DNA from 3 places in the Kitasatospora sp. NPDC058190 genome. Region 2 is predicted to be linked to each of the others. Evidence: riboswitches for the same ligand, from Rfam matches in the RefSeq annotation. Region 2 holds a riboswitch; each other region holds the start of a gene.
What was found. A riboswitch is a leader RNA that binds a small molecule or an ion and turns the genes downstream of it on or off. The one in region 2 is predicted to bind cobalamin.

Region 1 (9,707 bases), on a different contig from region 2:
AGTCCGGCCCGCAGCAGGGCGACGGCCTCGTCGGTGCTCGGCACGCGCGGGGAGTGGATGTCCCACACGCCCGGGCCGACCTCACGCGGGTACCCGGCCTCGGCGAGCTCGCCGGCCACCTCCATGTGCGAGCGCGTCGCCTCCAGGGAGATGACGTCGGCGTCGAGCTCGTCGATCGCCGTCATGATCGCGCCGAACTCCGCGTAGCACATGTGGGTGTGGATCTGGGTGTCCGCGCGGACGGCCGAAGTGGCGAGACGGAAGGCCTCAGTCGCCCAGTCCAGGTAGGCCGGGCGGTCAGCGGCCCTCAGGGGCAGGGTTTCGCGCAGGGCGGGCTCGTCGACCTGGACGACGGCCGCGCCGGCTGCCTCCAGGTCGGTGACCTCGTCGCGCAGGGCCAGCGCCACCTGCCGGGCGGTGTCGCCGAGCGGCTGGTCGTCGCGGACGAAGGACCAGGCGAGCATGGTGACCGGGCCGGTGAGCATGCCCTTGACCGGGCGGTCCGTCAGGCCCTGGGCGTAGCGGAACCAGTCGACGGTCATCGGGTGCGGGCGGGAGATGTCCCCGGCGAGGACCGGCGGGCGGACGTAGCGGGTGCCGTAGGACTGCACCCAGCCGTGCCGGGTCGCCAGATAGCCGGTGAGCTGCTCGGCGAAGTACTGCACCATGTCGTTGCGTTCGGGCTCGCCGTGGACGAGGACGTCCAGGCCGGCCTTCTCCTGGTAGGCGATGACCTCGCGAACCTCCTCCTCCATCCGCTCGCGGTAGCCGGCGGCGTCGATCCGTCCGGCGCTCAAGTCGGCGCGGGCGATACGCAGTTCGGTGGTCTGCGGGAAGGAGCCGATCGTGGTGATCGGCAGCAGCGGCAGGCCCAGCCGGGCCCGCTGGGCCTCGGCCCGCTGCGGGTGGGCCTGAGCACGGCGAGTGTCGGCCTCGGTAACGGCGGCGGTCCGGACACGGACGGCCGGGTCGCGGGTGATCGGCGAGTTGGCCCGGGAGGCGAGGTCGGCGCGGTTGGCGGCGAGGTCGGCGGCGATCGCGGCGGTGCCCTCGCGCAGACCACGGGCCAGCAGGGCCGCCTCGGTGGCCTTCTGCTTGGCGAAGGCGAGCCAGCGGGCGATCTGCGGGTCGATGTCGCGTTCGAGTGTGGCGTCGATGGGCACGTGCAGGAGGGAGCAGGACGGGGCGACGTCGACCCGGTCGGCGAGGCCGAGCAGGGTGGCCAGGGTGGCCAGCGACTTCTCCAGGTCGTTGATCCAGATGTTGCGTCCGTCGATCACCCCGGCCACCAGGCGCTTGCCGGGCAGCCCGCCCACGGCGGCGAGGTCGTCCAGGTTGGCGGCGGCCGGTCCGGTGAAGTCCAGGGCGAGGCCCTCGACCGGAGCCTTGGCGAGGACCGGCAGGGCGTCGCCGAGGCGGTCGAAGTAGCTCGCGACCAGCAGCTTCGGACGGTCGGTGAGAGTGCCGAGGTCACGGTAGGCGCGGGCCGCGGCGTTGAGCTCGGCCGGGGTGCGGTCCTGCACCAGTGCCGGCTCGTCCAACTGCACCCACTCCGCGCCGGCGGCCTTCAGCGCCGCGAGCAGCTCGGCATACACCGGCAGCAGCCGGTCCAGCAGGGTGATCGGCTGGAAGTCGGCGGCGACTCCGGGCGCCGGCTTGGCCAGCAGCAGGTAGGTCACCGGGCCAACCAGGACCGGACGGGCGTTATGGCCGAGCTCGACGGCCTCGGTGAGCTCACCGACCGCCTTGGCCGAGTACGCGGCGAAGACGGTGTCCGGGCCCAACTCCGGCACGAGGTAGTGGTAGTTGGTGTCGAACCACTTCGTCATCTCCAACGGCGCGACCTCCTGGGTACCGCGCGCCATCGCGAAGTACCCGTCCAGCGGGTCGGCCTCGACGGCGGCCCGGTGCCGGGCGGGGATCGCGCCGACGGCGACGGTGGTGTCCAGCACGTGGTCGTAGAGCGAGAAGTCCCCGGTCGGGACCTCCTCGATGCCGGAGTCGGCGAGCTGCTGCCAGTTCCCCCGGCGCAGGTCGGCGGCCGTGGCCAGCAGCACCTCGGCGGTGACCGCGCCCTTCCAGTAGCCCTCGATGGCCTTCTTGAGCTCCCGGCCCCGGCCCTGGCGGGGGTAGCCGTGCACGGTGGCGAGGGTTGCCGCGGCTGCGGACTTCGTGGTCAAGGGACTCTCCTTCGCGAGTCTTGCTCCTCAAGTACCCGGGGACGGGACGAGAACGCGAAGGGATGACGAACCGGGCGGTGGCCGCCGTGAACGTGCGTGCCTGAACCGCCTGGTGTGGTCGCCGACCCGCCCTCGAGGTCACCGGATGGCCGCACGCGGATCGTCCGCGGGCGGGCAGCGGGCAGGTCTTCGGACTCGCGGGCACACCCACCCTGTCAAGGGCGGACACCTACTGGCCGTCGCTTCCCAGACCCGACCCGGGCCCAGTGCGTATGACGGCGGTCGTTCCCACTCACCGCTGCGGGGCAGTCCCGGACTGGCCAGTTGAAAGGCGTCACCGGGTTCCCTCTTACGACACCCTGCCTGGCGGACAGGGCGAACCAGCTGCCCGGCCAGCTTAGAGGGAATCGGTCCGTCCACACACGGGGATTCACGAACGTGTCCGGAACATGAGACATCCGTGTTCCGCCAGGGGTGGTCCGCCGGTGAAGGGGTCGACCGGCGGACCACCAGCGTCACCGACCCTGGAACTTCGGCTGCCGTTTCTCGGCGAAGGCCGCCATGCCCTCCTTCTGGTCCGCAGTGGCGAACGTGGCGTGGAACAGCCGGCGCTCGAAGCGCACACCCTCGGCCAGGGTGGTCTCGAAGGCGCGGTTGTGGAGAGGAGGAATGGAGGCCGCCGCAGGTGGCCGGGCGCACGGTGGTGCGGCCCCGTCACAACGGCAACGGCGGCTGGACGAACCGTCAGAGCGGGCGTGCCCCGGCAGTCGTCGGCACCGGACAACCAAGGGCAACACAGCAGGAGCAGCCCGGAGTCATGCGTGTCGTCTCCATCCTCGTGGAAAACACGAACCACCCGCGGCCGGTATCCTGACTCCCGGATCCACGCCCGTCCCCCGGCCTTCCCGGCTGGCTGCCAGTGGCCATCTCCTGCGAGGACGAACTCCCCGGTCACACTGGCGGGACCGTGCCGGACTCACACCGGCTTCCCTGACACCGTGGACCTGCCAACGACCATATAGTTGGACGTCCTATGTAAGTCCAGAGTCGGCAACCTGTGGCGTGCTCGTCACCCTGCGTCGACGATCCCACCCGCGAATCGACTCCCCGCACGACACCCAGCTGCGGATGCGTTCAACAGGACCCACCCCGGGGCGCCTGCACGCCGGAGCACGGCGACCATTGAGGAATGGTGAGCCCGGACCGGGCTGGGGCTTGGCGCCCAGGCACACCGGCTGCGTGACGGATCGGGCACGGGCCGTCCTTCGGCGTCCGGCCAGGAACAACCCGGTGGGGGTCGCGCACCGCGGGCCCCCACCGGCGTGTCCGCCCTCCCCAGCTGCGAGACGGGCGAGGACGAGGTGCCATGGAACGGGGGAAGGCAGCGAAGGGGAAGTGCCATGACGAGGAGCCAGTACATCCGCGAGTACCCGGGGAACCCGCAACCCACGCGTCGCAGGTTCAGGCGGTTACCGCGCGGCGGGCGGTTGACGGCACTGGCCGTCGCGCTGGCCGGTGCGGTCACGCTGGTCTGCCCCACGCCCGCGGGCGCCGCCGCCACCGGGGTCTCGCTCCTTTCCCAGCAGCTGGGCAACGACTGCGAGGCGGCGTCGCTGCGCATGGTGCTGGCCGCCCGGGGCGTCCAGGTCGGGGACCAGGCCGTGCTCGCGCAGATCGGCGTCGACCAAGTGCACAACCAGGTGGGCGTCTCCGGTCCGCTGTCCGGCGATCCGTACCGTGCCTTCGTGGGCGACCCCAATGGCTCGGAGGCGGCCGGCACCGGCTTCGGCGTGTACTATCCGCCGGTCGCCCAGGCCGCGCGGTCCTACGGCCTCTCGGTCATGCAGGCGGGGCAGGGCATCAGCCCGTCCCAGCTGCGTGCGCAGGTGGCCGCGGGCCATCCGGCGATCGTCTGGGCCGACTACGGCTGGCGCGATGTCGCGGCCGGCTCGTACACCGCCTACGACGGCCGCCAGGTGCTCTACGCCGGGCCGTCCGAGCACACCGTGGTCGTCTCCGCGGTCGGTGACGGCCAGCTCCTGATCGACGACCCGAACCGCGGGGAGTCCTGGATCAGCGAGGCCACCTTCGACGCCGGGTACGCGACGTACCAGGACATGGCGGTCATCGTCTCGTGACACCGCGCCGCGGCGTCACCCCAGGTCGCCCAGCACCGTCAGGGCGACCTGGGGCACGGGTCCGCGCAGGCTGGGCAGGCCGCCGAGGCGGCCGGGCCGTCGAGCCAGTACCCGCCGACAGCGGCCCGCGCCGCCCGGGGAGCCCACCTCACAGCCAGTGAGACGCTACCTGCGGGCTCGGCCGCTCACGGCCAAGGCCGCGCGGTCCCGCCGCAGGCCTTGGTGAACTCGGCGAGCTGCCAATAAGGGATCGATTGCTCTTAAGTACTCCAACGCTCCCAAGGTAACTGCTGCAATCGGTAAGGCCCTTGGTCAGCCGATTACTCAAGTTGCCAAGAAGGTTGGACCCCTGTCGCGAGTAGAAGACTGGCTTGGTGCGCGTTTCAACGCTGCCCGGATCAACCGCTGTCGCTACTTCACCAACCCGGGCCCCATGTGCCGCTGCGCCTGCTTCACACCGCCCGGCCCGGACACTCCACTCGGCTCGGCCCACCCGGCCCGCTACGCCCGGCCTGACGGTCGGCGTATTTGGCGTGCTCAAACTGAGGACGGCGAAGGCGCACTACGCTCACCAGACATCGGCCGAACGAGTGAACCCGGAACCACGCCAACCCGCCCTGACCGGCCAGTCGGACGCTCCCGCGCAGTGATGGAACTCCACGGAATGCGCTGCCTGGATGCGCGTGTTACGAATTTGTCACGCTGTACGACACGGAGCATGGGAGGACAAAATGACAGATGCGGCTTTCGCCAAGCTTTTGTCTCTGGAGGCGAAGAGAATCTTGGACCCGAACGGTGTGGACGTCCTCGTCGGCAGAGGTGACGGCGGCACCTTCGACAAGATGCAGATGCGACAGGGGGACGTGTTCGAGTTCGACGAGCGGTTCGTTCCGTTTGTCGACCAGGCGCCGATCGACATTGTTTTGCACGAACTGAATGAGGCGACTAGCCAGGTCAGCTTCATCGGGGGAGCAAAGATCATCCCCTCCGAGGTAGGCCTTGGGGAGCGAATGCAGGCCATCGGCGCCCTGTCCCTCTCTCTGTACGAGCTGACGTACAAAGTCCTTTGACGACTCGACATCGGACATGATGCCGTGCTCGCCGGCATCCGGTAAGGCCAGCAGGAGGTGCTGGCGCGGGCGCGGTGGGCACGGCGGGCACGGCGGGCATCGCGGCCAGGATCCTGGCGCACTGCTGATGACTTCGTGTTGCTATTGAACAGCGGAGTCCCGATGAGTGGTTCGCCGCGTTCGTTGTTGCTGGTGTCGCATTCTGCGCCGCTTGACGTGATACACGTCACTCCAGGTGTCGGGTCTGGCTGCATTCTGCGGAGACGCCCGCCGGGGTGCGGCGGTGCTCAGGGGTGGGCGAAGAGCGTGCTGGCGAGGGCGACGTGGACGGCGGTGCCGCCCAGGATGCTCAGGACGGCGTTGCGCCGCCACAGGTGCAGGCCGAGGGTGGCGGCGAGGGCGAGGGCGGTGGGGGCGGCCCGCAGCGGGCTGGCGAGGGGGAGGTCGCGCAGGGCGTAGACGGTGAGGATCACCATCACGCCGACCGGCATCCGCTCGCTCAGGTGGTGCAGTACGGCGCTGGCCCGCAGCGGGGCGAGGACGGCGAAGGGCAGCGCGCGCAGGCCCCAGGTCACGGCGGCCGACACGCCGATGGCGGCGAGCAGGTAGGGCGTGTCAGGCACGGGCCGGCTCCTTCGGGGTGGGGGTGCGGTGCCGGGTGAGGGCGCGTCGGGCCAGCAGCCCGGCGGTGAACAGCGCGGTGGCGGCGAGCAGCATCTGGCCGGGGAACAGGAAGCGTGCGGCGAGTGCGCAGACCAGAGCCAGCGCGGGGGTGGGGACGTCGCGCCGGGCCCGGTAGGCGTCGACGGCGAGCACGACGAACAGCGCGGTGAGCGCGAAGTCCAGGCCGACCAGCCGGGCGGGCACCAGTGCCCCGAACAGCGCGCCGGCGGTGGCGCCGGCGACCCAGTAGAGCTGGCAGAGCACCTGGAGCCAGATGATGCGCCGCCCGCTCCAGGAGCGCGCCTGCCGCCCGGTGGTCAGGGCGTAGGCCTCGTCCGTCATGGCGAAGGTGCTGTACGCCCGGCCGAACCGGCCGCCGACCCGTTGCAGCGGGAAGGACAGGGCGTAGAAGACGTGCCGGAAGTTCACCAGGAACGCCGTCAGGGCGATCTGCGTGAGCGGGGCGACCGCGACGACGAGCCCGATCAGCAGGAACTCCAGCGACCCGGCGTAGACCAGCGCGGTGAAGGCGGTGGCCCACCACCAGCTCAGGCCCGCGTGGACGACGAGCACGCCGAACGCGATGCCGAGCGGGAACAGGCCCAGGCCGACGGAGCTGGAGTCCCGGAACGCGGCCGTCAGGTCGTTCCGGGCGGTCGGCGCGGCGGCGTTCGTTTCGGCGGCGGGCGTGGGTGGCGGAACGGGACGGGCGAGCGTCCCACCGGGGGCGGAATTCATGGGGAAATTCTAGGCCGGATTCCCGGTAATATGGTTTCCAATGATTACCCTGGAGTCGCGCTGTGAGCAATAAAGAAATGCTGGACGGCATCGATCGTGAAATTTTGTTCCACCTACGTCAGGACGGTCGGCTGACCAACGTCGAACTGGCCAAGCGGGTCGGCCTCACCCCGCCGCCCTGCCTGCGCCGGGTCAAGCGGCTGGAGGAGGCCGGGGTCATCGCCGGATACCGGGCCCGGATCGACCCGGCAGCGGCCGGTCGGGGGTTCGAGGTGGTGGTCGCGGTCGAGATCGGCGTCAACGACCTGCAGACGGTGGAGGAGTTCGAGTCGACGGTGGCCTCCTACGAGGAGGTGGTCGAGTTCCGTCGGCTCTTCGGCCGCCCCGACTACTTCATCCGCGTCGCGGTCGCCGACCACGCCGCCTACGAGGGCTTCCTCACGACCCGGCTCATGGGGCTGCCGGCCGTCGCCCGGGTCGACTCGCACCTGACCATGAAGATCATCAAGAACGACGGCTGAGCGGACCCTCCTCCGCCCGGGCGACGCACCGCCCCAGCGGAGGGGGTCACCGAAGGTCACCGAAGGGACACTCGCCGCTCCGACTTGCGCGTTCCAGCACGACGACCACTCACCGCAAAGAGCCCGGCGAGCCGCCGGCGTCCCCGGCTCCTCGCGTGCGGGGTGATGGCCGCCGCACGCGAGGGGTCTGGATGCTCTGCCGGGTCAGACAGCCGGCTTGGTGGTGAGGAGCGCCGTGATCTCCTCGGCGAGGTGGGGGCCGAGCTCGCCCCAGCCGTCCTTGTAGCCGTAGACGCCGGCCAGGGTGCGGGCCTCGTAGTCGCCGTTCAAGATCTCGATGTCGTTGGCCGTGATGAGCCCCGGGTGGGCGACGCCGACGGCCGCGGAGACCTTCATCAGCTCCTTGCGCAGGGTGCGCAGGTAGACGGCGGCCCGGGTGGCCTTCGAAGCCGGGTCAAGGCCGCGGGCCAGCCACGCGTTCTGGGTCGCGATGCCCGTGGGGCACTTGTCGGTGTGGCACTTCTGCGCCTGGATGCAGCCGATCGACAGCATCGCCTCACGGGCCACGTTGATCATGTCGGCGCCCAGGGCGAAGGCGACCGCGGCGTTCTCGGGCAGGCCGAGCTTGCCGGAGCCGATGAAGGTCAGGTCGTCGGTCAGCCCCAGCTCGGCGAAGGTGCCGTAGACCCGGGAGAAGCCCATCCGGAACGGCAGCGACACCGAGTCGGCGAACATCCGCGGCGCCGCCCCGGTGCCGCCCTCGCCGCCGTCGATGGTCACGAAGTCGACCCCGCGGTCACCACGCGCCATCAGGGCGGCCAGCTCCTGCCAGAAGCCCATCTCCCCCACCGCGCTCTTGATCCCGACCGGCACACCGGTCTCGGTGGCGAGCAACTCGACGAAGTCGAGCATCGAGTCGACGTCGCTGAACGCGGTGTGCCGCGACGGGGAGGCGCAGTCCTCGCCGACCGGGATGCCGCGGATCCCGGCGATCTCCGGGGTCACCTTCGGACCCGGCAGCATCCCGCCCAACCCGGGCTTGGCGCCCTGGGAGAGCTTGATCTCTATCGCCTTGACCGGGGCACCGGCGACGACGTCCTTGAGCTTGTCGAGGTTGAAGGTGCCGTCCTCGTTGCGGCAGCCGAAGTACGCCGTGCCGAGCTGGAGGACGAGGTCACCGCCGTTGCGGTGGTAGGGCGAGAGGCCGCCCTCGCCCGTGTTGTGCATCGTGCCCGCCAGCGCCGCCCCCTTGTTGAGCGCCGTGATGGCCGCGCCGGAGAGCGATCCGAAGCTCATCGCGGAGATGTTCACCACGCTCGCCGGCCGGAACGCCTTGGCGCGCCCCCGCGGCCCGCCGAGCACCTTGGCCGAGGGCAGCGGGGCCTGCGGGTCGTGCGCGTCGGGCAGTGCGCCGGCGAAGGTGCGCTGCTTCAGGTAGGCGTGCCCCTGGACGTGCTCGACGTCGACTTCGGTGCCGAAGCCGAAGTAGTTGTTCTCCTCCTTCGCCGACGCGTAGATCCACGTGCGCTGGTCGCGGCTGAAGGGGCGCTCCTCCTCGTTGGAGGTCACGATGTACTGGCGCAGCTCCGGCCCGATCGTCTCCAGCAGGTACCGGGCGTGCCCGAGCACCGGGAAGTTCCGGAGCAGTGCGTGCCGCTTCTGGACGAGGTCGCGGGCTGCCAGAAGCGCCACCGCAGTTGCGGCGGCCGCGCCGATCTTCCGGGCTTGCATGGACGTTCCTCCTCGATGCACGACTCCGTCGCCGTACGGTGGAGTCGTTGTGCCGTGTTGGGCGTTGGACGGCGGGCGCACGGCCGATCGGGCATCGGCGTCCGTCGAAGAATGCGAACCGATGTTAAGAGGCCGGGCGGACGGGCCTGCGGCCAGGGGTCCGGTCCGGGGCCGTCGACTCGTTCGGGCCACTACGGCGTGTGCGTCGTCGGCCACCGAAGGACCGGTGGCACGGGGGCCGTCCTCCGCGTCGCGGCAGCCGCCCTCCGCCCCGGGCCCACCGAGCCCGACCGGCCGGATCTCCGGTGGGGGCACACACCTCACGCCCCGGGCCCGGTCCCGACCGCGTCCCGTTGAGGGGAGAGGCTGGTTCACCGGGCGCATCCCGCCTTACGGTGGCGCCATGAGCGATCACTCCGAAGCGCCTGTCGCGCCCGTCGAGGCCTACGACCCCCCCTACTACATGGCCGTCTTCACCACGGTGCGCACCCAGGAGCAGAGCGGCTACGGCGAGACCAACGCACGCTTGGAGGAGCTGGTGAAGGACGTCCCCGGGTACCTGGGGATGGACTACGCGCAGTCTCCCGGCGGGCTGGCCATCACCGTCGCGTACTTCCGCGACGCCGACGCCCTCACGCAGTGGCGGTGCGACGCCGACGCCCTCAC
Region 2 (9,707 bases):
CCGGCGTCGAGGTCGGCGTCGAGGTCGGCCAGAAGACCACAGCCGGGGTGACGCGCCTTGACCGTGACTGATCCTGAGACAATCGTCGGCCTGGACGACGAGGAGACGGCCCTGCGCCGTCGCCGCTGGGCGCGCGACCGCGAGCTGCGTGCCCCGCGCTCCCCGCAGCACCTGTCCACCGCCGACTTCCTGACCCTGGGGAACGCCGTCTGCGGCTTCCTGGCGATCTACTCGATCACCACCGGGGTCCTGATCCCGCACATCACCAACCCGGACGCCGCTCCGGACCGGCACAGCGCGGCCACGGCCGTCACGCTGCTGCTGATCGGCTCGATGTGCGACCTCTTCGACGGCCTGGTGGCGCGGAAGCTCCGCTCCTCCGCCCTCGGAGCGGAACTCGACAACCTGGCCGACCTGATCAGCTTCGGCATCGCGCCGGCCTACTTCGTCGCGGTCTGGGGCATGGTCTCGCAGGGCTCCAACCGGACGCTCTCGGCGCTGATCGCGCTGACCGTGCTGCTCGCGGTGGTCCTGCGGCTGGCCCGCTTCTCGGCCGTCAAGATGCGGCCCGGGGTGTTCCAGGGCATGCCCTGCCCGATGGGCGCGATGACGGTCATCGCCATCGTGCTGCTCGACCCGCCGTTCCTGCCCGGTCTGCTCGCCATCTTCGGCGCCGCGTACCTCATGGTCAGCCGGATCGAGTACCCGAAGCCGCAGGGGCTGCTGGCCACCGCCACGCTGTGCTGGGTGGTCGTCGCCATCGGCTGCCTGGCGGCCTGGGCCACCGGCCTGCCCGGCGGCGACACCCTGATGCACGTCGGTGCCTTCGCCCAGATCACGCTCGCGGCGATGGCGCCGCTGCTGGTCATCCGGCGCAAGGTCGGGCAGAAGGTCGGCGACGTCCGTGCCCGACGGGCGGAGTCGCGGCTCGGCTGAGCCGCTTCGTGACGTACGGGAAGGGCCCGGAACCTGATGGTTCCGGGCCCTTCCTCGTTTCCGGGTTCGCTACGCACCGCCGATGGGGGCGGAGCGGCTACGCACCGCCGGTGTGGACGCTGAAGGCGGAGCGGCGGGCCGCCCGGGCCACGCCCGGGTCCGGGTGCACGCCCGAGACCGCGGTCAGCACCGAGGCCGCCCGCGGGTGGCCCGACTGCCGGGCCCGGGCGAACAGCCGCACCGGGTCGCCCGCCGAGGCGCCCTCGACGTGGCCCACCAGCAGCTCCGTCTCGCCGTGGTCGAGCACCGCGGCCGCGGTGTCCACCCACAGCCAGGCGGCGTCCTCGGCGCCCAGCACGTCCGCCGGGGAGACGCCCTCGTCCGAGCGCTCCGCCAGCCACAGCAGCGCGTACGGACGCAGCACCGGCTCGTCCACCGAGGCCCGCACCGCCTGCTCGGCCGGGCCTCCGGCCACCCGCAGCGCCTCGAAGGCGAGGCCGCGCACCAGCGCGTCGTCGCCCTGGGCCGCCTCCAGGAGTTCGGCCACCGCGCGGTCCGCCGGACGGGCCGCCACCCAGGCGCGGAACTCGGCCCGGGCCGGGCCCGGCGAGTAGTCCGCGCAGGCGTTCAGCAGCTCGAAGGCGCTCTGCTCGATGTGCCCGGCCGCGGTCTGGGCGACCGTGCAGATCTCCTCCAGCTTGGCCCGCACCGCCCAGTGGCCCAGCGGCGACAGCTCAGCGGCATCGTTCCTGCGCACCACGGCGCCGACCGCCGCCAGGCCGTCCAGCATCCAGTCCAGGACGGCGGCCACGTCGGAGGGCGAGGCCGGGGTGTCGATCTGCGGCTCGCGGCAGGTGCCGCGGACGGCGGAGACGGCCGAGGCGGCGTGCGGGACGGGCGACAGGCCGGGGCCGCCGAGGCCGGTACCGACCCGGCGCTCGTCCAGGCCGCGGCGCAGCAGCTCCAGCAGCTCGCTCTCGGCCACCGGGCCGTCCACCAGGTGCAGGAAGGACAGCAGCTGCGGGGCCTGGTCCACGGCCTGGCCGGCCAGGACGGCGAACACCCCGCGCAGCGCGGCGGGCGGCACCGGGGCGAGCAGCGTCCAGGCGTCGAACAGCCCGGACCAGCCGCGCACCACGGCCTCGTCGTCGTGCTCCCAGGCGTGCAGGCGCCAGCCGGGGCCGGCGCCGCCGTCCCGGGCCTCCACCAGGCCGACCAGCAGCGCCTGCCCCCAGGCCTTGGCGGCGGCGCCGACCGTCATGGCCAGCGCCCGGCCCGCCGCGCGGGCGTCCTCCGGGAGCAGCTCGCCGCGCTTGTCGACCTCGTCCAGCTCTCCGGCCCAGCGGGCGATCCGGACGGCGTCCACCAGCATCCGACGGGCCAGCGGTGCGAGCTCGGCCGGCGCGGGGAAGCCGTCCGGCACGGGAACCCGGCCCCGCCCTGGCGCCGGCGCGGGCCCTCGTCGCCGGGGTACACCGGCCCCGCCCGGCCTGCCACCGGAGGGCCGGTGGGGTGTACCGGGGAGACGGGTCACCGTCGCACCGGTACCGATCGTCGGCGGGAGCGGGGCATCACGGTCGCGCGGGTTCCGAGACGTCACGTCGAGCAGTCTTCCCCTTGTACCGGCCTTCTGTCACATCCGGTTGTCCGTACGACCGGGAGACCGTGGACGGCACCTCCGCAAGATCGGGCAACAGTGGCAAACCGCCTGGCCGGAAACGTGTGGCGGGACCATGCCAGGGTTGCGGCCGGGCGTCGCGGTGCCCGTCCGGCCGGTCACGCTGCGTGTCGGACGGGGGTGTGCGGAGGCGCGGTGGGTGGGGATCCGGCCAGGCGGCACGTGCCTGGGGACGGGGGTTTCGGCACGGGAAGTCGGCCGGGCCGACTTCTGGTGCGCGGGCGGGAGCCGTGCCGGGGGCGCGATCCGGACAGCGAATCGAACGGGGGTCACGCGGACGGCGGGGCGCAGCCGCGGCCGCCCCGGGCCGGTGGTGCGTCCCGGGGCGGCGACGGGCGGTCAGGGGGCTGTCGCGGGGGGGGGGGGGGAAGTCGGATGGGTCGACGCTCGCCCGCAGGGCCAAATTTGGCCCCCGAAGCCGGGGCGGGCGCCGTCAGAGCAGGGGGGTGAGCCAGCGGCGGAGGAGTTCGGTGTAGTGGTCGGGGGCGGAGTTCCACAGGGCGGCGTGGTCGGCGCCCGGGAAGGTCTGCAGGTTGACCACGTCCGGCCGGGCGGCCGCGAGGCGCTGGGCGGCACCGAACGGGGCTGTCCGGTCGCTGGGACTGTGCAGCACCAGCGTGGGGACGTGCAGGTCCGCGCCCTCGGCGAGCCGCGCGAAGTCGGCGAGGTCGACGCCGGTGCGGCCCTCGGCGGCCAGGGCGCCCAGCTCGGCGGCGACGCCCGTGAAGCCGGCCCGGGCGGCGTCGCGGCGGGCGGAGGCGGGCAGGTCGAGGACGGGCGAGTCGAGGATCAGCCCGCTGATGGTGGGCGCCCACGCGGAGCGGGCCGCCGCGTGCAGGACCGTGGTGGCGCCCGACGACCAGCCGTACAGGATCACCCGGCCCGCGCCGTGGTCGAGCGCCAGCCGTATCGCCGACTCGACGTCGCGCCACTCGGTCGCGCCGAAGTGGCTCAACCCGTCCGGGGAGGCGGGGGCGCCCGCGTCGCCGCGGTAGGTGACGGCGAGGACGGGCAGGCCGAGGCGGTCGAGGACGGGCAGGACCGGGAGGGTCTGCTGGCGGTCGGCCTCGGTGCCGTGGACGAGGATCACCCAGGTGCCGCGCTTGCCGTCGAGGTGCCAGGCCGGGAGGGCACCCAGCTCGCCGTCGGCGCTGGTGTCGCTGAAGGCCAGGCCGAGCGCCTCGGTGGGGTCGCCGAGCAGCACGCGGGGGGTGAAGTGCACCTCGGTGCCGGGCGTGAGGGTGCCCCGGTCGGCGCGGACGAGCCGCCGGGTGACGCCCTGCTCGTCGCTGTGCAGGATCTCCTCGACCACCGCGTGCCCGCCGCCCTCCCACTCGACGGCCCAGCGGCCGCGCCGCAGGCTCTCGGGGCGGCGGGTGAAGGTGACCCGGCCGGCGGCGAGGCTCTGCACGAGGATGGGCCCGGACTCCCGCACGGCCGCCCCCGCACCCGGCCCCGCCGCCGGCCCCGCGCCCGGACGGACCACCCGCTCGGAGGCCCGGCGGCCGATCACCAGGACGACGGCCCCGGCCCCGACGACGGCGGCCGCCACGACCGCTGCGGTTCGCCAACGCATATCGTTCCCCGCTCTGCTCCACGGACCGGACGGTGTTCGTACACCAGTTCACCGGGGTCGCGCACCCCCGGCCACCGGACTAGGCCGTCCGGGGGATGGGGGAGGAAGGGGAGCGTCAGACCGGAACGGCCGTCGGCTGGGCCGCGAGCAGCTGCCAGAACCGGGGGGTGAGCGGCGGGGCGGGGGTGCGGGGCACGCTGGGGGTGCCCCAGTGGGTGGGGACGTGGTGTTCCTGGTGGAGGACGGGGAGGACGGCCGCGAGGTCCGGCTCGGGGACGGGGACGAGGCGGGCGAGGGCGCGGAGCTGGGGCTGCCAGCGGCCGGCGACGCACTGGCGCAGCAGCCGGTCCAGGGCCTCGGCGCGGCCGGTGGCCTCGACCAGCTCGGTCAGCCGCAGGCCGAGGACCTGGGCGAGGGCGTGGGTCTGGTCCGGGTCGCCGTCCCAGTGGCCGGTCAGTTCGGCCTCCCGGTAGGCGGGCAGGGACATGCCGACGCGTTCGGCCACGGCCTCCTGGCCGAGTTCGCGGGCGATGCGGTGGTCCCGCAGACGCGTCGGGCGGGCGCCCATCAGGTCGGCGGCGGGACACCAGAGGACGCGGGCAAGGGCGATGAGCTCGGCCTCGCCGGGCCGCAGGTCGCCGTTCTCCCAGGCGAGGACGTGGCCGAACAGCAGCCGTACGCCGTGGGCGGCCATGCCCTCGGCGACCTGTTCGGGGGTCAGGCCGAGGCCGACCCGGTGGGCGCGTGCGGCCTCGGGCGAGAACGGCACCGGGGGCGGGGCGGCGGCGGGGGTCTTTCTGCGGCGCATGGCACCGAACGGTAGGCGCGGCCCTCGGCGCGCCCCCAGCCCCAGAACGCACGAAGCGGGACTGACGGGCCATCCGCCGCGCTGGGCGATCGCACAGTGACGACACCCGGCCGCCGGGTGGCCGCCGTGTGACCAACCCCTCCGTGACCTCGGTTGACGCGTGGATCGGCCGCGTGATGGGATCCTTGCGCCAAACGGAGGCATGGAGAGGAAGCCGGTGCGAGTCCGGCGCGGTCCCGCCACTGTCACCGGGGAGCACGCTCGGAAGGTGCCACGGCGGGCCGTCAGTCATTGCTGGCAGGCTGCTGGAAGGCTCCGGGGGTGCGTCCGACCCGGAAGCCAGGAGACTCTCGCCCCCGGTACGTCGATCCAGGGCGCGGACCCTGAGTGAGGACACGCACGCGATGCAGCCTGCCCCGCCCCGTCGGACCCCGAGCTGCCCACCGCCGTGCGCCCGCTGACCCGCGCCGCCGCCTTCGCGCTGGGCGCCGTCGCGGGCTACGCCGTCGACGCCCGCTTCGCCGACCCCCGCCGCGGCCACCCCGTCGCGCTCTTCGGCAACGCCGCGACCCGCCTCGAACGGCGCCTGTGGCGCGACGACCGCACGGCCGGGACGGCGTACACGGCGCTGTGCGTGGGCACGGTAGCGGCCGGCGCGCTGGCCCTGGACCGTACGGTGGGCCGCCGTCCGCTGGGGCGGGCGGCACTGGCCGCGGCGGCGACCTGGACGGTGCTCGGCGGCACCTCGCTGACCCGGGAGGCGCGCACCATCGGCCGCTCCCTCGCCGCGGGCGATCTGACGGCCGCCCGGGAACGGCTGCCGCACCTGTGCGGGCGGGACCCGAGCGCGCTGGACGGACAGCAGATCGCCCGGGCCGTGGTCGAGTCGGTGGCCGAGAACACCGCCGACGCCGTGGTGAACGCGCTGACCTGGGGCGCCCTGGCGGGCACGCCGGGCCTGCTGGCCTTCCGCGCGGTGAACACCCTGGACGCGATGGTGGGCCACCGCTCGCCCCGCTACGCCCGCTTCGGCTGGGCCTCGGCCCGGCTGGACGACGTGGCCGGCTGGCCGGGCGCCCGGCTCACCGCGCTGCTGACGGTGGCCGCCGCACCCGAGCCCCGGACCGCCTGGCGGGTCTGGCGGCGGGACGGCTCCGCGCACCCGAGCCCGAACGCGGGCCAGGCCGAGTCGGCCTTCGCCGGCGCGGTGGGCGTCCGGCTGGGCGGAACGCTCGACTACGGGCACAGGGTGGAGCACCGGCCGGTGCTGGGCGCGGAGTTGCGGCCGGTGACGGTGGACGACATCGAGCGGGCCTGCACGCTGTCCCGGCGGGTGGGCGCGCTGGCGCTGGGTACGACGGTCGCGGGGCACGTCCTGCTGCGGCTCCTGATGAAGAGGGGTGGGGCATGACGAACGCGCTGCTGGTCGCCGGGACGACCTCGGACGCGGGCAAGAGCGTGGTGACGGCCGGGATCTGCCGCTGGCTGGCCCGCCAGGGCGTGCGGGTCGCGCCGTTCAAGGCGCAGAACATGTCGCTGAACTCCTTCGTCACCGCCGACGGCGCCGAGATCGGCCGCGCCCAGGCGATGCAGGCCCAGGCCGCGCGGGTGGAGCCGGAGGCGGCGATGAACCCGGTGCTGCTCAAGCCCGGTGCGGACGGCCGCAGCCAGGTGGTGCTGCTCGGCAGGCCGGTGGCCGAGGTGGGCGCGCTGGACTACCGGGAGCGCAAGCCCGTCCTACTGGAACGCTCCCTGGAGTGCCTGGCGGACCTGCGCCGCCGCTTCGACGTGGTGGTCTGCGAGGGCGCCGGCTCGCCCGCCGAGATCAACCTGCGCGACCGGGACATCGCCAACATGGGCCTGGCCGCGGCCGCCGGACTGCCCGTCGTGGTGGTCGGCGACATCGACCGCGGCGGGGTCTTCGCCGCGATGTACGGGACGCTGGCGCTGCTGTCGGCCGAGGACCAGCGGCACGTGGCGGGCTGGTTCGTCAACAAGTTCCGCGGCGACGCGAGGCTGCTGGCGCCCGGGCTGGAGATGCTGCACGAGCTGACCGGCCGTCCGGTGCTGGGCACGCTGCCGATGCTGCCGGGCCTGTGGCTGGACGCCGAGGACTCGCTCGACCTGTCGACGGTGGTGGACCGGGTCGACGGCCGCGGGCCGCTCGGGGCGGACGTGCTGCGGGTGGCTGTGGTGCGCTTCCCCCGGCTGTCCAACTTCACCGACGTGGACGCGCTGGCGCAGGAGCCGGGCGTGCTGGTGCGCTGGGCGACCCGGCCGGAGGAGCTGGCCGACGCCGACCTGGTGGTGCTGCCCGGCACCCGGGCCACCGTGGCGGACCTCGCCTGGCTGCGCGAACGCGGCCTGGAGCCGGCGCTGAAGGCACGGGCGGCGGCCGGGCTGCCGATCCTCGGGGTCTGCGGCGGCTACCAGATGCTGGCGCGCTCGATCGACGACGAGGTGGAGTCCAAGGCGGGCGTCGTCGACGCGCTCGGGCTGCTGCCGACGCGGGTGCGCTTCGGCGCCGAGAAGGTGCTGGCGCGGCCGGTCGGCGAGGCGTACGGACAGCGGGTCGAGGGCTACGAGATCCACCACGGAGTGGTGACCGTCGACGGGGGCACCCCCTTCCTGGACGGCTGCCGGGTCGGCTCGGTCTGGGGCACCACCTGGCACGGCGCGCTGGAGAACGACGGCTTCCGCCGCGAACTCCTGCGCGAGGTCGCCGAGTCCGCGGGCCGGGCGTTCGTCCCCGCGCCGGACACCTGCTTCGCCGAGGCGCGCGAGGCCCGGCTGGACCGGCTGGGCGACCTGATCGAGGAACACGCGGACACCGACGCGCTGTGGAAGCTGATCGAGGGCGGGGTGCCGGCAGCCGGGTCGCTGCCGTTCCTGGCGCCCGGGGCACCTGGGAGTGACGCATGACTGACGTCCGCTATCCGTTCACCGCGATCGTCGGCATGGCCGACCTGCGGCTCGGGCTGCTGCTGAACGCGGTCTCCCCGGCCGTGGGCGGCGTGCTGGTGCGCGGTGAGAAGGGCACCGCGAAGTCCACCATGGTGCGCGCGCTGGCCGGGCTGCTGCCCTCCATCGCCGCCGTGGACGGCTGCCGCTTCGCCTGCGACCCGGCCGCGCCGGACCCGCAGTGCCCGGACGGGCCGCACACCTCCCTCGCGAGTCACGAACGCCCGTCCCAGCTGGTCGAGTTGCCGGTCGGCGTGGCCGAGGACCGGATCGTCGGCTCGCTCGACCTGGAGCGCGCGCTCGCCGAGGGCGTCAAGGCGTACGAGCCCGGGCTGCTCGCCAAGGCGCACCGCGGCGTGCTCTACATCGACGAGGTGAACCTGCTCCAGGACCACGTGGTGGACCTGCTGCTCGACGCCGCCGCGATGGGCCGCTCGTACGTGGAGCGCGAGGGCGTGTCGGTGCGGCACGCGGCGCGCTTCCTGCTGGTCGGCACGATGAACCCGGAGGAGGGCGAGCTGCGGCCGCAGCTGCTCGACCGCTTCGGCCTGACCGTCGAGATCGCCGCCACCCGGGACCCGGCCGAGCGCGCCGAGGTGGTCCGGCGCCGGCTCGCGTACGACGCGGACCCGGCCGGCTTCGCGGCCCGGTTCGCGGCCGAGGAGCGGGAGCTCGCCGCACACATCACCGCCGCCCGGGAGTTGCTGCCCAAGGTCGAGCTGACGGATGTGGCGCTGCGTCAGATCACCGCCGTGTGCGCGGCGTTCGAGGTGGACGGGCTGCGCGCGGACATCGTGATGGCCCGCACGGCGGTCGCGCTGGCCGCCTGGGCGGGGCGCACCGAGGTGCTGGAGGAGGACGTCCGCAAGGCCGCCCAGCTGGCCCTGCCGCACCGGCGCCGCCGCAACCCCTTCGACGCTCCGGGGCTGGACGAGGAGCAGTTGGACCGGACGCTGGAGGAGCACGCCCAGCCGGAGGATCCGGAGCCGGAGGGTGACGGCCCGGAGCCGGAGGGTGACGGCCCGGAGCCCGAAGGCGACGGCCCGGGTCCGGACGGGGGCGGCCCGGACGGCGGCCCCGACGGCGGTGGGCCCGACGGCGGCGGCGCGCCCGAGCCGTCCGACGGCGGCACCCCGGAGGCGTCCGCCCCCGAGGACGCCGAGGCGCCCGCGCAGCCGCCCGTCCCGGCCCAACACCCCGCCCCCGCGCGGGAGTCGACGCCGGTCGCGGCCGGCGAACCGTACCGGACCCGGCTGTTCACCGTGCGGGGCACCGGCCACGGCGCGCAGGGCCGCCGCTCCCCCGCCGAGACCTCCGGCGGGCACACCATCCGCGCCCGGCGGCCGCAGGGCCCGCTGAGCCGGCTGCACCTGACCGCGACCCTGCAGGCCGCCGCGCCGCACCAGGTGGCGCGCGGGCGGGACGGCCGGGCGCTGGTGCTGCACAAGGACGACTTCCGCGAACAGGTGCGCCAGGGACGGGAGTCCAACCTGGTGCTGTTCGTGGTGGACGCCTCCGGCTCGATGGCCGCCCGGCAGCGGATGACCGCCGTCAAGGGCGCGGTGCTGTCGCTGCTGATGGACGCCTACCAGCGCCGCGACAAGATCGGCATGATCACCTTCCGGGGCGCGGGCGCCGAGCTGGCGCTGCCGCCCACCTCCTCGGTCGAGGTCGGCGCGGCCCGGCTGGAGTCGCTGCCCACCGGCGGGCGGACCCCGCTGGCGGCGGGCCTGCTGCGCGCGCACGAG
Region 3 (9,707 bases), on a different contig from region 2:
ACCACCTCGCTGGTCTCGTCGATCGCCCTGGAAGAGCTGCTCCGGGCCGGTCAGAACATCTACTCGCGCACGTTCCAGACCATTCCGCTGCTGATCGTCGTCAGCATCTGGTACCTGCTGATGACCTCGATCCTCACCGTGGTCCAGTACTACATCGAGCGCTACTACGCGCGCGGCGCCAACCGGGTGCTCCCGCCCACGCCGTTGCAGCGCCTGCGCCGGCTGTTCGCCGGCAAGCCCGTCCCGCCGGCCAAGGACGACGTGGTCACGGGCCTCGAAGGAGGTGGCCACGTATGACCGACCTGACCAAGCCCCCGGCGGACACCCGACCCGTACCCATGGTGGAGGCGCAGGGCGTACGCAAGTCCTACGGGCTGGTGGAGGTGCTCAAGGGCATCGACCTGGAGGTCAAGAAGGGCGAGGTGTTCGTCCTGGTCGGCCCCTCCGGATCCGGCAAGTCGACCTTCCTGCGGTGCATCAACCATCTGGAGAAGATCAACGGCGGCTTCCTCTCGGTGGACGGCGAACTGGTCGGCTACCGGCTGAAGGGCGACCGCCTCCACGAGCTGAAGGACCGCGAGGTCGCGCAGAAGCGCCGGGACATCGGCATGGTGTTCCAGCACTTCAACCTCTTCCCGCACATGACCGCGCTGGAGAACGTCATAGAGGCGCCGGTGCAGGTCCGCAAGGAGACCAAGGCCGACGCCCGCGAGCGCGGCATGGCCCTGCTGGAGCGGGTCGGACTCGCCGACAAGGCGAAGAACTACCCCTCGCAGCTCTCCGGCGGCCAGCAGCAGCGCGTGGCCATCGCCCGCGCGCTGGCCATGAAGCCCAAGCTGATGCTCTTCGACGAGCCCACCTCCGCGCTCGACCCGGAGCTGGTCGGCGAGGTGCTGGACGTCATGCGCGGCCTGGCCGAGGAGGGGATGACGATGATCGTCGTCACCCACGAGATGGGCTTCGCCCGCGAGGTCGGCGACGCGCTGGTGTTCATGGACGGCGGTGTGGTGGTCGAGTCCGGCAACCCCCGCGAGGTGCTCACCAACCCCCAGCACGAGCGGACCAGGGCCTTCCTCTCCAAGGTGCTCTGACCCCGCACGATCGGCGCCCGGCAGGCACCTTTCCTGCCGGGCGCCGACGTTTTCCCCAGCCGGGTAATAGGCTGGAACCATCCGGCCCGTTACCGAAATCTCTGGAAGGACCGCCGTGGAGCTCGCCTCGTACGCCGATCTCGCCGTTCGGCTGGTGAACACCGAGGAACCCGAGCGCGGCACCGACACGCTGACCTCGGTGGACGCGGTGCGCGCCCTGTTCTCCGACTCCTCCCGGGCCGCCGCACTGGCCGACGAGTCCGACGTGCCCCGGCTGCGGGGCGTACGGACCAGGCTGCGCGGGGTGTTCGAGGCCGCCGCCGAGGGGGACGAGGTCCGGGCCGTCGACCTGCTGAACAGCCTGCTGATGGAGTACCCCGTCAGCCCGCTGGTCTCCGGGCACGACCACCTGGACGACGCCGGCCGGCCGCGCTGGCACCTGCACCTGGCCGACAACTCGCCGACCGCCACCGCCCACTTCAGCGCGGTCGCCTGCATGGGCCTGGCCGTCCACCTCACCGAGCTGGGCGCCGACCGGCTCGGCATCTGCCAGGCCGCGCCCTGCCGCAACGCCTACCTGGACACCTCGACCAACCGCTCCCGCCGCTACTGCTCGGACCGCTGCGCGACCCGCGCCAACGTGGCCGCCTACCGGGCCCGCAAGCGCCAGGAGGCCGAGGCGGCGCTCAGCGCCGGGCAGTAGGCCTCAGAGCTCCTCGACGAAGACCCCGAGACGGCGGGCCAGGCCCGGCACCCGGGCCAGCCGGGGGCTGAGCAGCAGCCGCTCCAGCCGGCGGCCCGGCGCCAGCCAGGCCGGGCTCGGGCGCAGCCGCAGCAGCACCCGGCCGAGCACCAGCTCGTCCGGGACCGGGCCGTAACTGCGGCTGTCACTGTCCACCGGCCGGTTGTCGGACAGCAGCCACCAGCCCTTCGGGCGGCGCTCGGCCGCCCGCTTCACCACCAGCAGGTCCTGCTGGAGGGGGTGCCGGAACAGCACCACCGCGCCCGGCCGGATCGGCGCGCCGTAGCGGACCAGCAGCTGGTCGCCCTCGCGCAGGGTCGGGACCATCGACGGGCCCGCCACGTCGATCAGCCCGAACGGCACCACGCCGCCGCCCGCACCACCCTGCGGGTCCGCGCTCCGCGCCACGACTCCTCCTCCCGGACCGTCCGCACCCAGTCTGCCGTACGGACCGTCATCCGTTCGATGTCCGGATTACCCCGGTTCCGGGTCCGCCTTTCGCCCTAGGCCCACCGCCCGATCGCGAAACCCGGCGGACGGAAGGGTAATCTCGGGCGCGGGAAGACGATCTAAGGAAGGACTCCCATGTTCTCTCGTCTGTTTGCACCTCGCGCCACCGCTCACGCCCACTGCGACCTGCCCTGCGGCGTGTACGACCCGGCGCAGGCCAAGCTTGAGGCCGAGTCGGTCAAGGCCACCCAGGAGAAGTACCAGGCCAACGAGGACCCGCACTTCCGCGCCCGCGCCATCATCATCAAGGAGCAGCGCGCCGAGGCCGTCAAGCACCACATCTCGGTGCTGTGGAGCGACTACTTCAAGGCCCCGCACTTCGAGAAGTACCCCCAGCTGCACAAGCTGATCAACGACACCCTGAAGGCCGCCTCGGCCGCCAAGGCGTCCACCGACCCGGCCACCGGCCAGGCCCTGCTGGACCTGATCGCCGAGGTCGACAAGATCTTCTGGGAGACCAAGCAGGCCTGAGCCTGACGCGTCGCCACCCGGCCGCCCCCGTCCGCCCGTCGGACGGGGGCGGTCGTGCGTTCACGCCCGATCCATGCCCGGTAAGGGCTGCCTGGCCTGAGTGACTGTTATGCCGCCAGGGCGTCCGAGGGGGAAGTCCGGTGCGAATCCGGCGCTGACCCGCAACGGTGAGCACGGCCCCGGGAGCACCCCCCGCGTCCGCGCCAGCCCGATCGCCCTCGGCCACTGAACTCCCGACAACTCGCCGTGGACTGCGAGGGGAAGGCGCCCGGGCACGCCCCCGGCCGGCGCCCGCCCCGGCACACCCGCGGCCCGAGGCAAGGCGCGATCCTCTCGTGGACAGCAGTTCGCCTGCTCGCCGAATACCCACGCTCCCGCTCGCCGTCGGCCTCGCCGCCGCCCTGCTGCTCTCCCTGGTCTGCGGAGTCGCGTTCGGCTCCTCCGGGATCCAACTCCCCCGCGTCCTGCGGCTCCTGGGCGCCGGACTGACGGGCGGTCGGCTGGACGCGAGCGAGGCGGCCGGGTACGCCATCGTCTGGGAGATCCGACTGCCGCGCACCGTCCTGGCCGCCGTGGTCGGCGCCGGACTGGCCGCCACCGGCGTCGCCGTCCAGGCGCTGGTGCGCAACGCGCTCGCCGACCCCTTCGTCCTCGCCGGGACGCCCCACGAGGTGCTCCGACCCGCCCTGCTGGCCGAGGTGTTCGGCGTCCGGGCCACCCAGGTCCGGCATCCGGACACCGGCGCCCTCCAGCTGCTGTTCGACCGCCTCCCCTGAACCACTCGAAGACCGCTCCGATCCGGAAGAAGTGACATGCGCACCAAGGCCGTTGCCGCCGCCGCCCTGCTCACCCTGGGACTCACCGCCTGCGGCGCGCGGATCACCCCCACCGCGGCCCCCACCGCCTCCGCCCACTACCCGGTGACCGTGGACGACTGCGGGGAGCGGCTCACCTTCGCGCAGAAGCCCGCCCGGGTGGTGACCAACGACGTCAACATGGCCGAGCTGATGTTCTCCCTCGGCCTCGCCGACCGGATGGCCGGCTACGTCATGCCCGACGACAAGGGCCGGGTCGACAAGGCGGCCTGGAAGGACGGGTACCAGCAGACCACCTGGCTCTCCAAGAAGGTGCTCACCAAGGAGATCGCGCTGGACGCCAAGGCCGACCTGGTCTTCGCCGGCTGGCACTACGGCTTCGACGAGGGCAGCGGGGTCACCCCGCAGGCGTTCAAGGCCCTCGGCATCGACTCCTACGTGCTCAGCGAGTCCTGCCGCAGCGGCAAGGGCCCCGAGCGCGGGGTGATGGACCCGCTGGAGGCGCTCTACACCGACCTCGCCAACCTCGGCGAGATCTTCGACGTCAGGGACCGCGCCGACCGCCTGGTCTCCGACTTCAAGGCGAAGATCGCCGCCGTCCCGCAGCCCGAGCGCCGTCCGTCCGTCTTCCTGTACGACAGCGGGCAGGACAAGCCGTACACCGCCGGGAAGTTCGCCGCCGCCGACCAGATCATCGACAAGGCCGGCGGGGCCAACATCATGGGCGACCTCGCCGACACCTGGGTCACCGCGGGCTGGGAGAGCGTGGTGCGGCGCGACCCCGAGGTGATCGTGGTCATGGACTACGTCGACCTGGTCGAGAGCCCGCGCAACCCGGCCGCGATCAGCACCCTGGCCGACTACCTGCGCACCGTCCCGGCCCGCTGACCGGCCCGGGCAGCACCGCTTCCGACCGGGTCCGCCGGGCGTACGCTCAGAGGTACGAGCCGACGGACCCGACCGGAGGACCGAGATCATGACCACCATGGCGGCGCCGTCCGCCTTCGACACCCGGGCCCTGCGCGAGGGCATCGAGCGCTGCGACTCCGAGGCCCTGCTGGCCCTGTACGCCGAGGACGCCGAACTGCGCGTGGTCGACCGCAAGACCCAGCCCAGCCACCCCCTGGTGATGCACGGACTGGACGAGATCGGCGCCATGCTGAACGACGTCTACGGCCGCGAGATGACCCACAAGCTGGAACAGGTGGTGGTCCAGGGCGACCACGTCGCCTTCCTGGAGTCCTGCCGTTATCCCGACGGCGTGCGGGTGCTGATGTCCTCGATGGCCGACCTGCGGGACGGCCGGATCGTCGACCAGACCTCGATCCAGGCCTGGGACGAGACCGGACCCGAGCAGTAGGCTCGCGGCATGATCCGCGCCGCCGTCGTCACCGACGTCCCCGTCATCCTGACCATGATCCGCGAGCTCGCGGACTACGAGAAGGCCCCGCAGGAGGCGGTGGCCACCGAGGAACAACTGCGCGAGGCGCTGTTCGGCGCCAACCCGGCCCTGTTCGGCCTGATCGCCGAGGACGACACCACCGGCGAGCCGGTCGGCTTCGCGGTCTGGTTCCTCAACTTCTCGACCTGGCGCGGCACCCACGGGATCTACCTGGAGGACCTCTACGTCCGCCCGGAGGCCCGCGGCGGCGGCCACGGCAAGGCGCTCCTGCTGGAGCTCGCGCGGATCGCCGTCGAGCGCGGCTACGCGCGGGTGGAGTGGTCGGTGCTCGACTGGAACCAGCCCTCGATCGACTTCTACAAGTCGCTCGGCGCGGTGCCGATGGACGAGTGGACCGTCTACCGGCTCACCGGCGAGGCACTGACCGCCGCCGGCAGTCGTTGAGAGTTGTTGAGAAGTCGCTGAGAAGTCGCCGAACCGACCGGTGAGTACGGGCAAAGGCCCTGCCACCCAGCGTCGCAATGCCTTACCATGAGTAACTCTCGCACCGGGGCGCGGAGCACCAGCGGCGATGGCGGATCAGCGGTATCGGCGCCCCTCCGTGGGGTAGCAACAGCGGTAGTAACAGCGGTAGCAAGGCCCCCCAGCGGGGGGTACCAAGCAAGCACAGCGCGTCACCCAGGAGGCAAGGGTGTCCCAGATCGACAGCGATCTCGGAGTTCAGGACTTCGTGGAGGTCCGGCTGCCCGCGGCGGGGGCCTACCTCTCCGTGCTGCGGACGGCGACGGCCGGGCTCGCGGCCCGGTTGGACTTCACCCTCGACGAGATCGAGGACCTGCGGATCGCGGTGGACGAGGCCTGCGCCATCCTGCTCCAGCAGGCGGTCCCCGGCTCCGTGTTGTCCTGCGAGTTCCGCCTGGTCGGCGACTCGCTGAAGGTGACCGTCGCCGCTCCCACCACGGACGGCAAGGCGCCCGAACGGGACACCTTCGCGTGGACGGTGCTCTCCGCGCTGGCCGGCGAGGTCGACTCCTCGGTCGACGAGGACAACACCGTGTCGATCAGCCTGCACAAGAAGCGCGGCGGGTCCGTCGCCCACTAGCCGGGCACCGAGCAGCACCCTGCAAGGGCCGTCCGCCGCTCCCCCACCGGGGCCCGGCGGGCGGCTCCCGGTACCGCCCCCCACGCGGTACGACCAACGAGACGATGCCGGGGCCGACGGCCCCGGTGCTCCCGGAACGGAACGGGGGAATGGCCGTGAGTGATCTGGACCGTACCGGCCTCGCGACGGCGGGCCCTGCCGTACCGACCCAGGCGAGCGTTCCCGGCCTCGCCGCCAACGACGAAGCGCACCCGAAGGACGCCCACCGGATGAGCCACCCGACCGAGCCGACGTCTGAGCCGACGCCCGCCTCCACGCCTCCGCCGGACCAGGCGGACGGGGCCGCGGAGTTGCACGGCGCCGTGCCCGCCCAGGGCGGCTCGCACCGCACCGGCGCCCCGGACCGGGAGGCCGCCCGCGCGCTGTTCGTCCGGCTGTCCGCACTGCCCGAGGGCTCCCCGGAGCGCGTCGAGCTGCGCAACCAGCTGGTGCGGATGCACATCCCGCTGGTCGAGCACCTGGCCCGGCGCTTCCGCAACCGGGGCGAGCCGCTGGACGACCTGACCCAGGTCGCCACCATCGGGCTGATCAAGTCGGTGGACCGCTTCGACCACGAGCGCGGGGTCGAGTTCTCCACCTACGCGACGCCGACCATCGTCGGCGAGATCAAGCGGCACTTCCGCGACAAGGGGTGGGCGGTGCGCGTCCCGCGCCGCCTGCAGGAGCTGCGGCTGTCGCTCACCACGGCGACCAGCGAGCTCTCCCAGCGGCACGGCCGCTCCCCCACGGTGCACGAGCTGGCCGAGCACCTGGGGATCTCCGAGGAGGACGTCCTGGAGGGCCTGGAGTCCGCCAACGCGTACTCCACGCTGTCCCTGGACGTGCCGGACAGCGACGACGAGTCGCCGGCCGTCGCGGACACCCTGGGCGCCACCGACGAGGCGCTGGAGGGCGTCGAGTACCGCGAGTCCCTCAAGCCGCTGCTGGCCCAACTGCCGCCCCGCGAGCAGAAGATCCTGGTGCTGCGGTTCTTCCGGAACATGACCCAGTCGCAGATCGCCGCCGAGGTGGGGATCTCCCAGATGCACGTGTCCCGGCTGCTGGCGCGGACCTTGGCCCAGCTGCGGGAGAAGCTCCTGGTGGAGGAGTAGGACTGACGGCCGCTCAGCTCCTTCGAGCGGCCGCTCAGCGGGCTTGAGGACCTCGGCGGTCCTGTGTGCTCAGCCCTCGTGCTGGGTGTACAGGGCCGCCGTCGACTTCGGGTTGAGCAGCGAGCCGATGCCCACCAGGCCGAGCAGTCCGACCACCGCGCCGACCGCGATCATCGCGCCGCCGCTCTGGATCATGTAGTACGCGACCGGCAGGCAGATCGAGTTGGTCAGCACGGCCGGGCTGCGGCCCCAGCGGCGCTCCTTGAGCAGCGCGCGGGCGGCCAGCATCGGCAGCACGCCGAGCAGCACGATGACCAGGCCGCCGAACTCGTTCAGGGCCAGCTGCTTGGCCTGGCCGGACAGCGCGGACACCATGTCCGAGACGCCGACGACGGCCAGCGCGGCGCCCTCCAGGGCGGTGATGGCGGCGCCCAGGGTGAGCGAAACCGGGCGAGCGGGTGCGGGTGCGGGGGTTTCTGCGGTCACTCCAGCAGGGTAGCCGCCGGTTGGTCCGTACCGCCCCGTAGGCTTTCCCCATGCGCGCTCTCCTGGTCGTGAACCACAAGGCCACCACCACCAGTGGCCGGACCAGAGACGTGCTGATCCACGCCCTGCGCAGCGACCTCAAGCTGGAGGTCGCCGAGACGCAGTACCGGGGCCACGCGCGCGACCTGGCCCGGGAGGCGGCGCAGGACGGCACGGTCGACCTGGTGGTGGCGCTGGGCGGTGACGGCACCGTCAACGAGGTGGTGAACGGGCTGCTGGCGCAGGGCCCGGGCGAGAAGGTCCCGCGACTGGCCGTGGTGCCGGGCGGTTCGACCAATGTCTTCGCCCGCGCGCTGGGCCTGCCCAACGACCCGGTGGAGGCCACCGGCGCCCTGCTGAACGCGCTGGAGCAGGGGCAGGAGCGGCCGATCGGGCTGGGCAAGGCGATGACCGACGGCATGCCGGACCGCTGGTTCACGTTCACCGCCGGCCTCGGCTTCGACGCCGGGGTGGTCGGCCGGGTCGAGGAGCAGCGCCGGGCCGGGCGCAAGTCCACCCACTCCCTCTACGTGGGGCAGGCGATCCGGCACTACTTCACCCAGCGTGAGCAGCGCCGCAGAGGCCCGGTGACCCTGGAACTGCCGGGCCACGAGGCCGTGCCGGGCCTGGTCCTGGCGATAGTGAGCAACACCTCGCCATGGACCTTCCTCGGCAACCGTCCGGTCTACCCCTCGCCGCTCGCCTCCTTCGACACGGATCTGGACGTCTTCGGAATCACCGTGATGACGGCGTTCGGTACGGCTCGAACGATCCGTCAGATCCTGCGGTCGTACGCGCCTTCGAGCGACGGCGCCCCGGCGGCCGGCCCGTCCGGAAAACACGTCGTCTCCTACCACGACGTCAGACACTTCACCTTGGTTTCCCAGGAACCCGTCCCGTTCCAGGTGGACGGGGACCATCTTGGAGACCGGAGTCGCGTCAGTTTCACAGGCGTACGGCGGGCACTGCGTGTGATTGTGTGACCGGAAGCGGGGTTCGCCCTTCTTCTCGAACGCACAAGCCCCCTTCACTCCATAGAAGTACTGGCTGTGAGCTAGGCGACACCGAAGAATCAAAAATTCCTCCCCGAAGGGGGTTGTATCCGAGCCCGAGGTTTGCGAACCTCTACATGGCGATCGGGACGCATCGCAGCGACGGCGACTCCGGAACCACAGGAGCACCGACCGCGGAGTGTCCCTCGAATCGCCGAATCCCCCAAGCACAGACCACCCGGGCCCGGCGGGCCTTTGGTCTCTTTTGCTGTTGTGGGATTCGTGAAAGCGTTCACATTCACAAGCCATTCGATTATGCCGATCGGGCCACCCCCCGCGGCAGGAGGAGTTGGACGACCATGGACTGGCGCCACCGCGCTGTCTGCCGCGAAGAGGACCCGGAGCTGTTCTTCCCGATCGGGAACACCGGTCCTGCTCTGCTGCAGATCGAGGAAGCCAAGGCCGTGTGCCGCCGCTGCCCGGTGATGGAGCAGTGCCTCCAGTGGGCTCTCGAGACCGGCCAGGACGCCGGCGTCTGGGGCGGTATGAGCGAGGACGAGCGCCGCGCGATGAAGCGTCGTGCCGCCCGCAACCGCGCCCGCACCGCCTGATCAGCCGCGTCTGATCACACGCCGTAGCACCAGCAGTAACCGCCGTACCGATCAACACATGATCAAAGGCTTCCCTGCACCTCCTGGTGAAGCCTTCCGCACAAAGGGCCTTGCCCGGCGAGGTCCTGCGACACCGGACCGTCCAGCCACTTGATACTGTTCACTGAGAGCAATATTGTGGAGCTGAGGCGCTCACCGTGTGCAACGCACCGGCGAGGTGTCGCACCACCCAGAGCCCCCGTTCCGGCCGACTCCCCCCGACGGCCGGAACGGGTTGAGAGGCCCTGTCGACCCA

Region 1: it holds a riboswitch for cobalamin, as region 2 does, so the genes downstream of both, ACFVWU_RS33980 (enoyl-CoA hydratase-related protein) here and ACFVWU_RS11380 (cobalamin biosynthesis protein) in region 2, are expected to answer to the same signal.
Region 3: it holds a riboswitch for cobalamin, as region 2 does, so the genes downstream of both, ACFVWU_RS36705 (iron chelate uptake ABC transporter family permease subunit) here and ACFVWU_RS11380 (cobalamin biosynthesis protein) in region 2, are expected to answer to the same signal.

The regions. Positions count from the first base shown of each region.
Region 1 covers NZ_JBHVVI010000100.1:12,411-22,117, forward strand. The annotation lists gene metE (5-methyltetrahydropteroyltriglutamate--homocysteine S-methyltransferase) at 1-2,180, opposite strand, end outside; cobalamin riboswitch at 2,343-2,580, opposite strand; partial or broken gene ACFVWU_RS33980 (enoyl-CoA hydratase-related protein) at 2,696-2,836, opposite strand; cobalamin riboswitch at 3,023-3,214, opposite strand; gene ACFVWU_RS33985 (C39 family peptidase) at 3,581-4,318, shown strand; gene ACFVWU_RS33990 (hypothetical protein) at 5,050-5,388, shown strand; gene ACFVWU_RS33995 (branched-chain amino acid transporter permease) at 5,676-6,011, opposite strand; gene ACFVWU_RS34000 (AzlC family ABC transporter permease) at 6,004-6,789, opposite strand; gene ACFVWU_RS34005 (Lrp/AsnC family transcriptional regulator) at 6,867-7,310, shown strand; gene ACFVWU_RS34010 (FMN-binding glutamate synthase family protein) at 7,515-9,041, opposite strand; gene ACFVWU_RS34015 (antibiotic biosynthesis monooxygenase family protein) at 9,445-9,707, shown strand, end outside.
Region 2 covers NZ_JBHVVI010000018.1:40,211-49,917, forward strand. The annotation lists gene ACFVWU_RS11355 (phosphatidylserine decarboxylase) at 1-71, shown strand, start outside; gene ACFVWU_RS11360 (phosphatidylcholine/phosphatidylserine synthase) at 58-936, shown strand; gene ACFVWU_RS11365 (hypothetical protein) at 1,034-2,359, opposite strand; gene ACFVWU_RS11370 (alpha/beta hydrolase family protein) at 3,048-4,190, opposite strand; gene ACFVWU_RS11375 (helix-turn-helix domain-containing protein) at 4,306-4,998, opposite strand; cobalamin riboswitch at 5,205-5,348, shown strand; gene ACFVWU_RS11380 (cobalamin biosynthesis protein) at 5,447-6,409, shown strand; gene ACFVWU_RS11385 (cobyric acid synthase) at 6,406-7,920, shown strand; gene ACFVWU_RS11390 (putative cobaltochelatase) at 7,917-9,707, shown strand, end outside.
Region 3 covers NZ_JBHVVI010000120.1:2,225-11,931, reverse strand. The annotation lists gene ACFVWU_RS36730 (amino acid ABC transporter permease) at 1-297, shown strand, start outside; gene ACFVWU_RS36725 (amino acid ABC transporter ATP-binding protein) at 294-1,091, shown strand; gene ACFVWU_RS36720 (CGNR zinc finger domain-containing protein) at 1,207-1,794, shown strand; gene sodX (nickel-type superoxide dismutase maturation protease) at 1,798-2,160, opposite strand; gene sodN (superoxide dismutase, Ni) at 2,419-2,814, shown strand; cobalamin riboswitch at 2,916-3,049, shown strand; partial or broken gene ACFVWU_RS36705 (iron chelate uptake ABC transporter family permease subunit) at 3,150-3,467, shown strand; gene ACFVWU_RS36700 (ABC transporter substrate-binding protein) at 3,627-4,517, shown strand; gene ACFVWU_RS36695 (nuclear transport factor 2 family protein) at 4,606-4,989, shown strand; gene ACFVWU_RS36690 (GNAT family N-acetyltransferase) at 4,999-5,475, shown strand; gene ACFVWU_RS36685 (anti-sigma regulatory factor) at 5,723-6,133, shown strand; gene ACFVWU_RS36680 (RNA polymerase sigma factor SigF) at 6,403-7,284, shown strand; gene ACFVWU_RS36675 (hypothetical protein) at 7,354-7,770, opposite strand; gene ACFVWU_RS36670 (diacylglycerol/lipid kinase family protein) at 7,821-8,792, shown strand; gene ACFVWU_RS36665 (WhiB family transcriptional regulator) at 9,161-9,412, shown strand.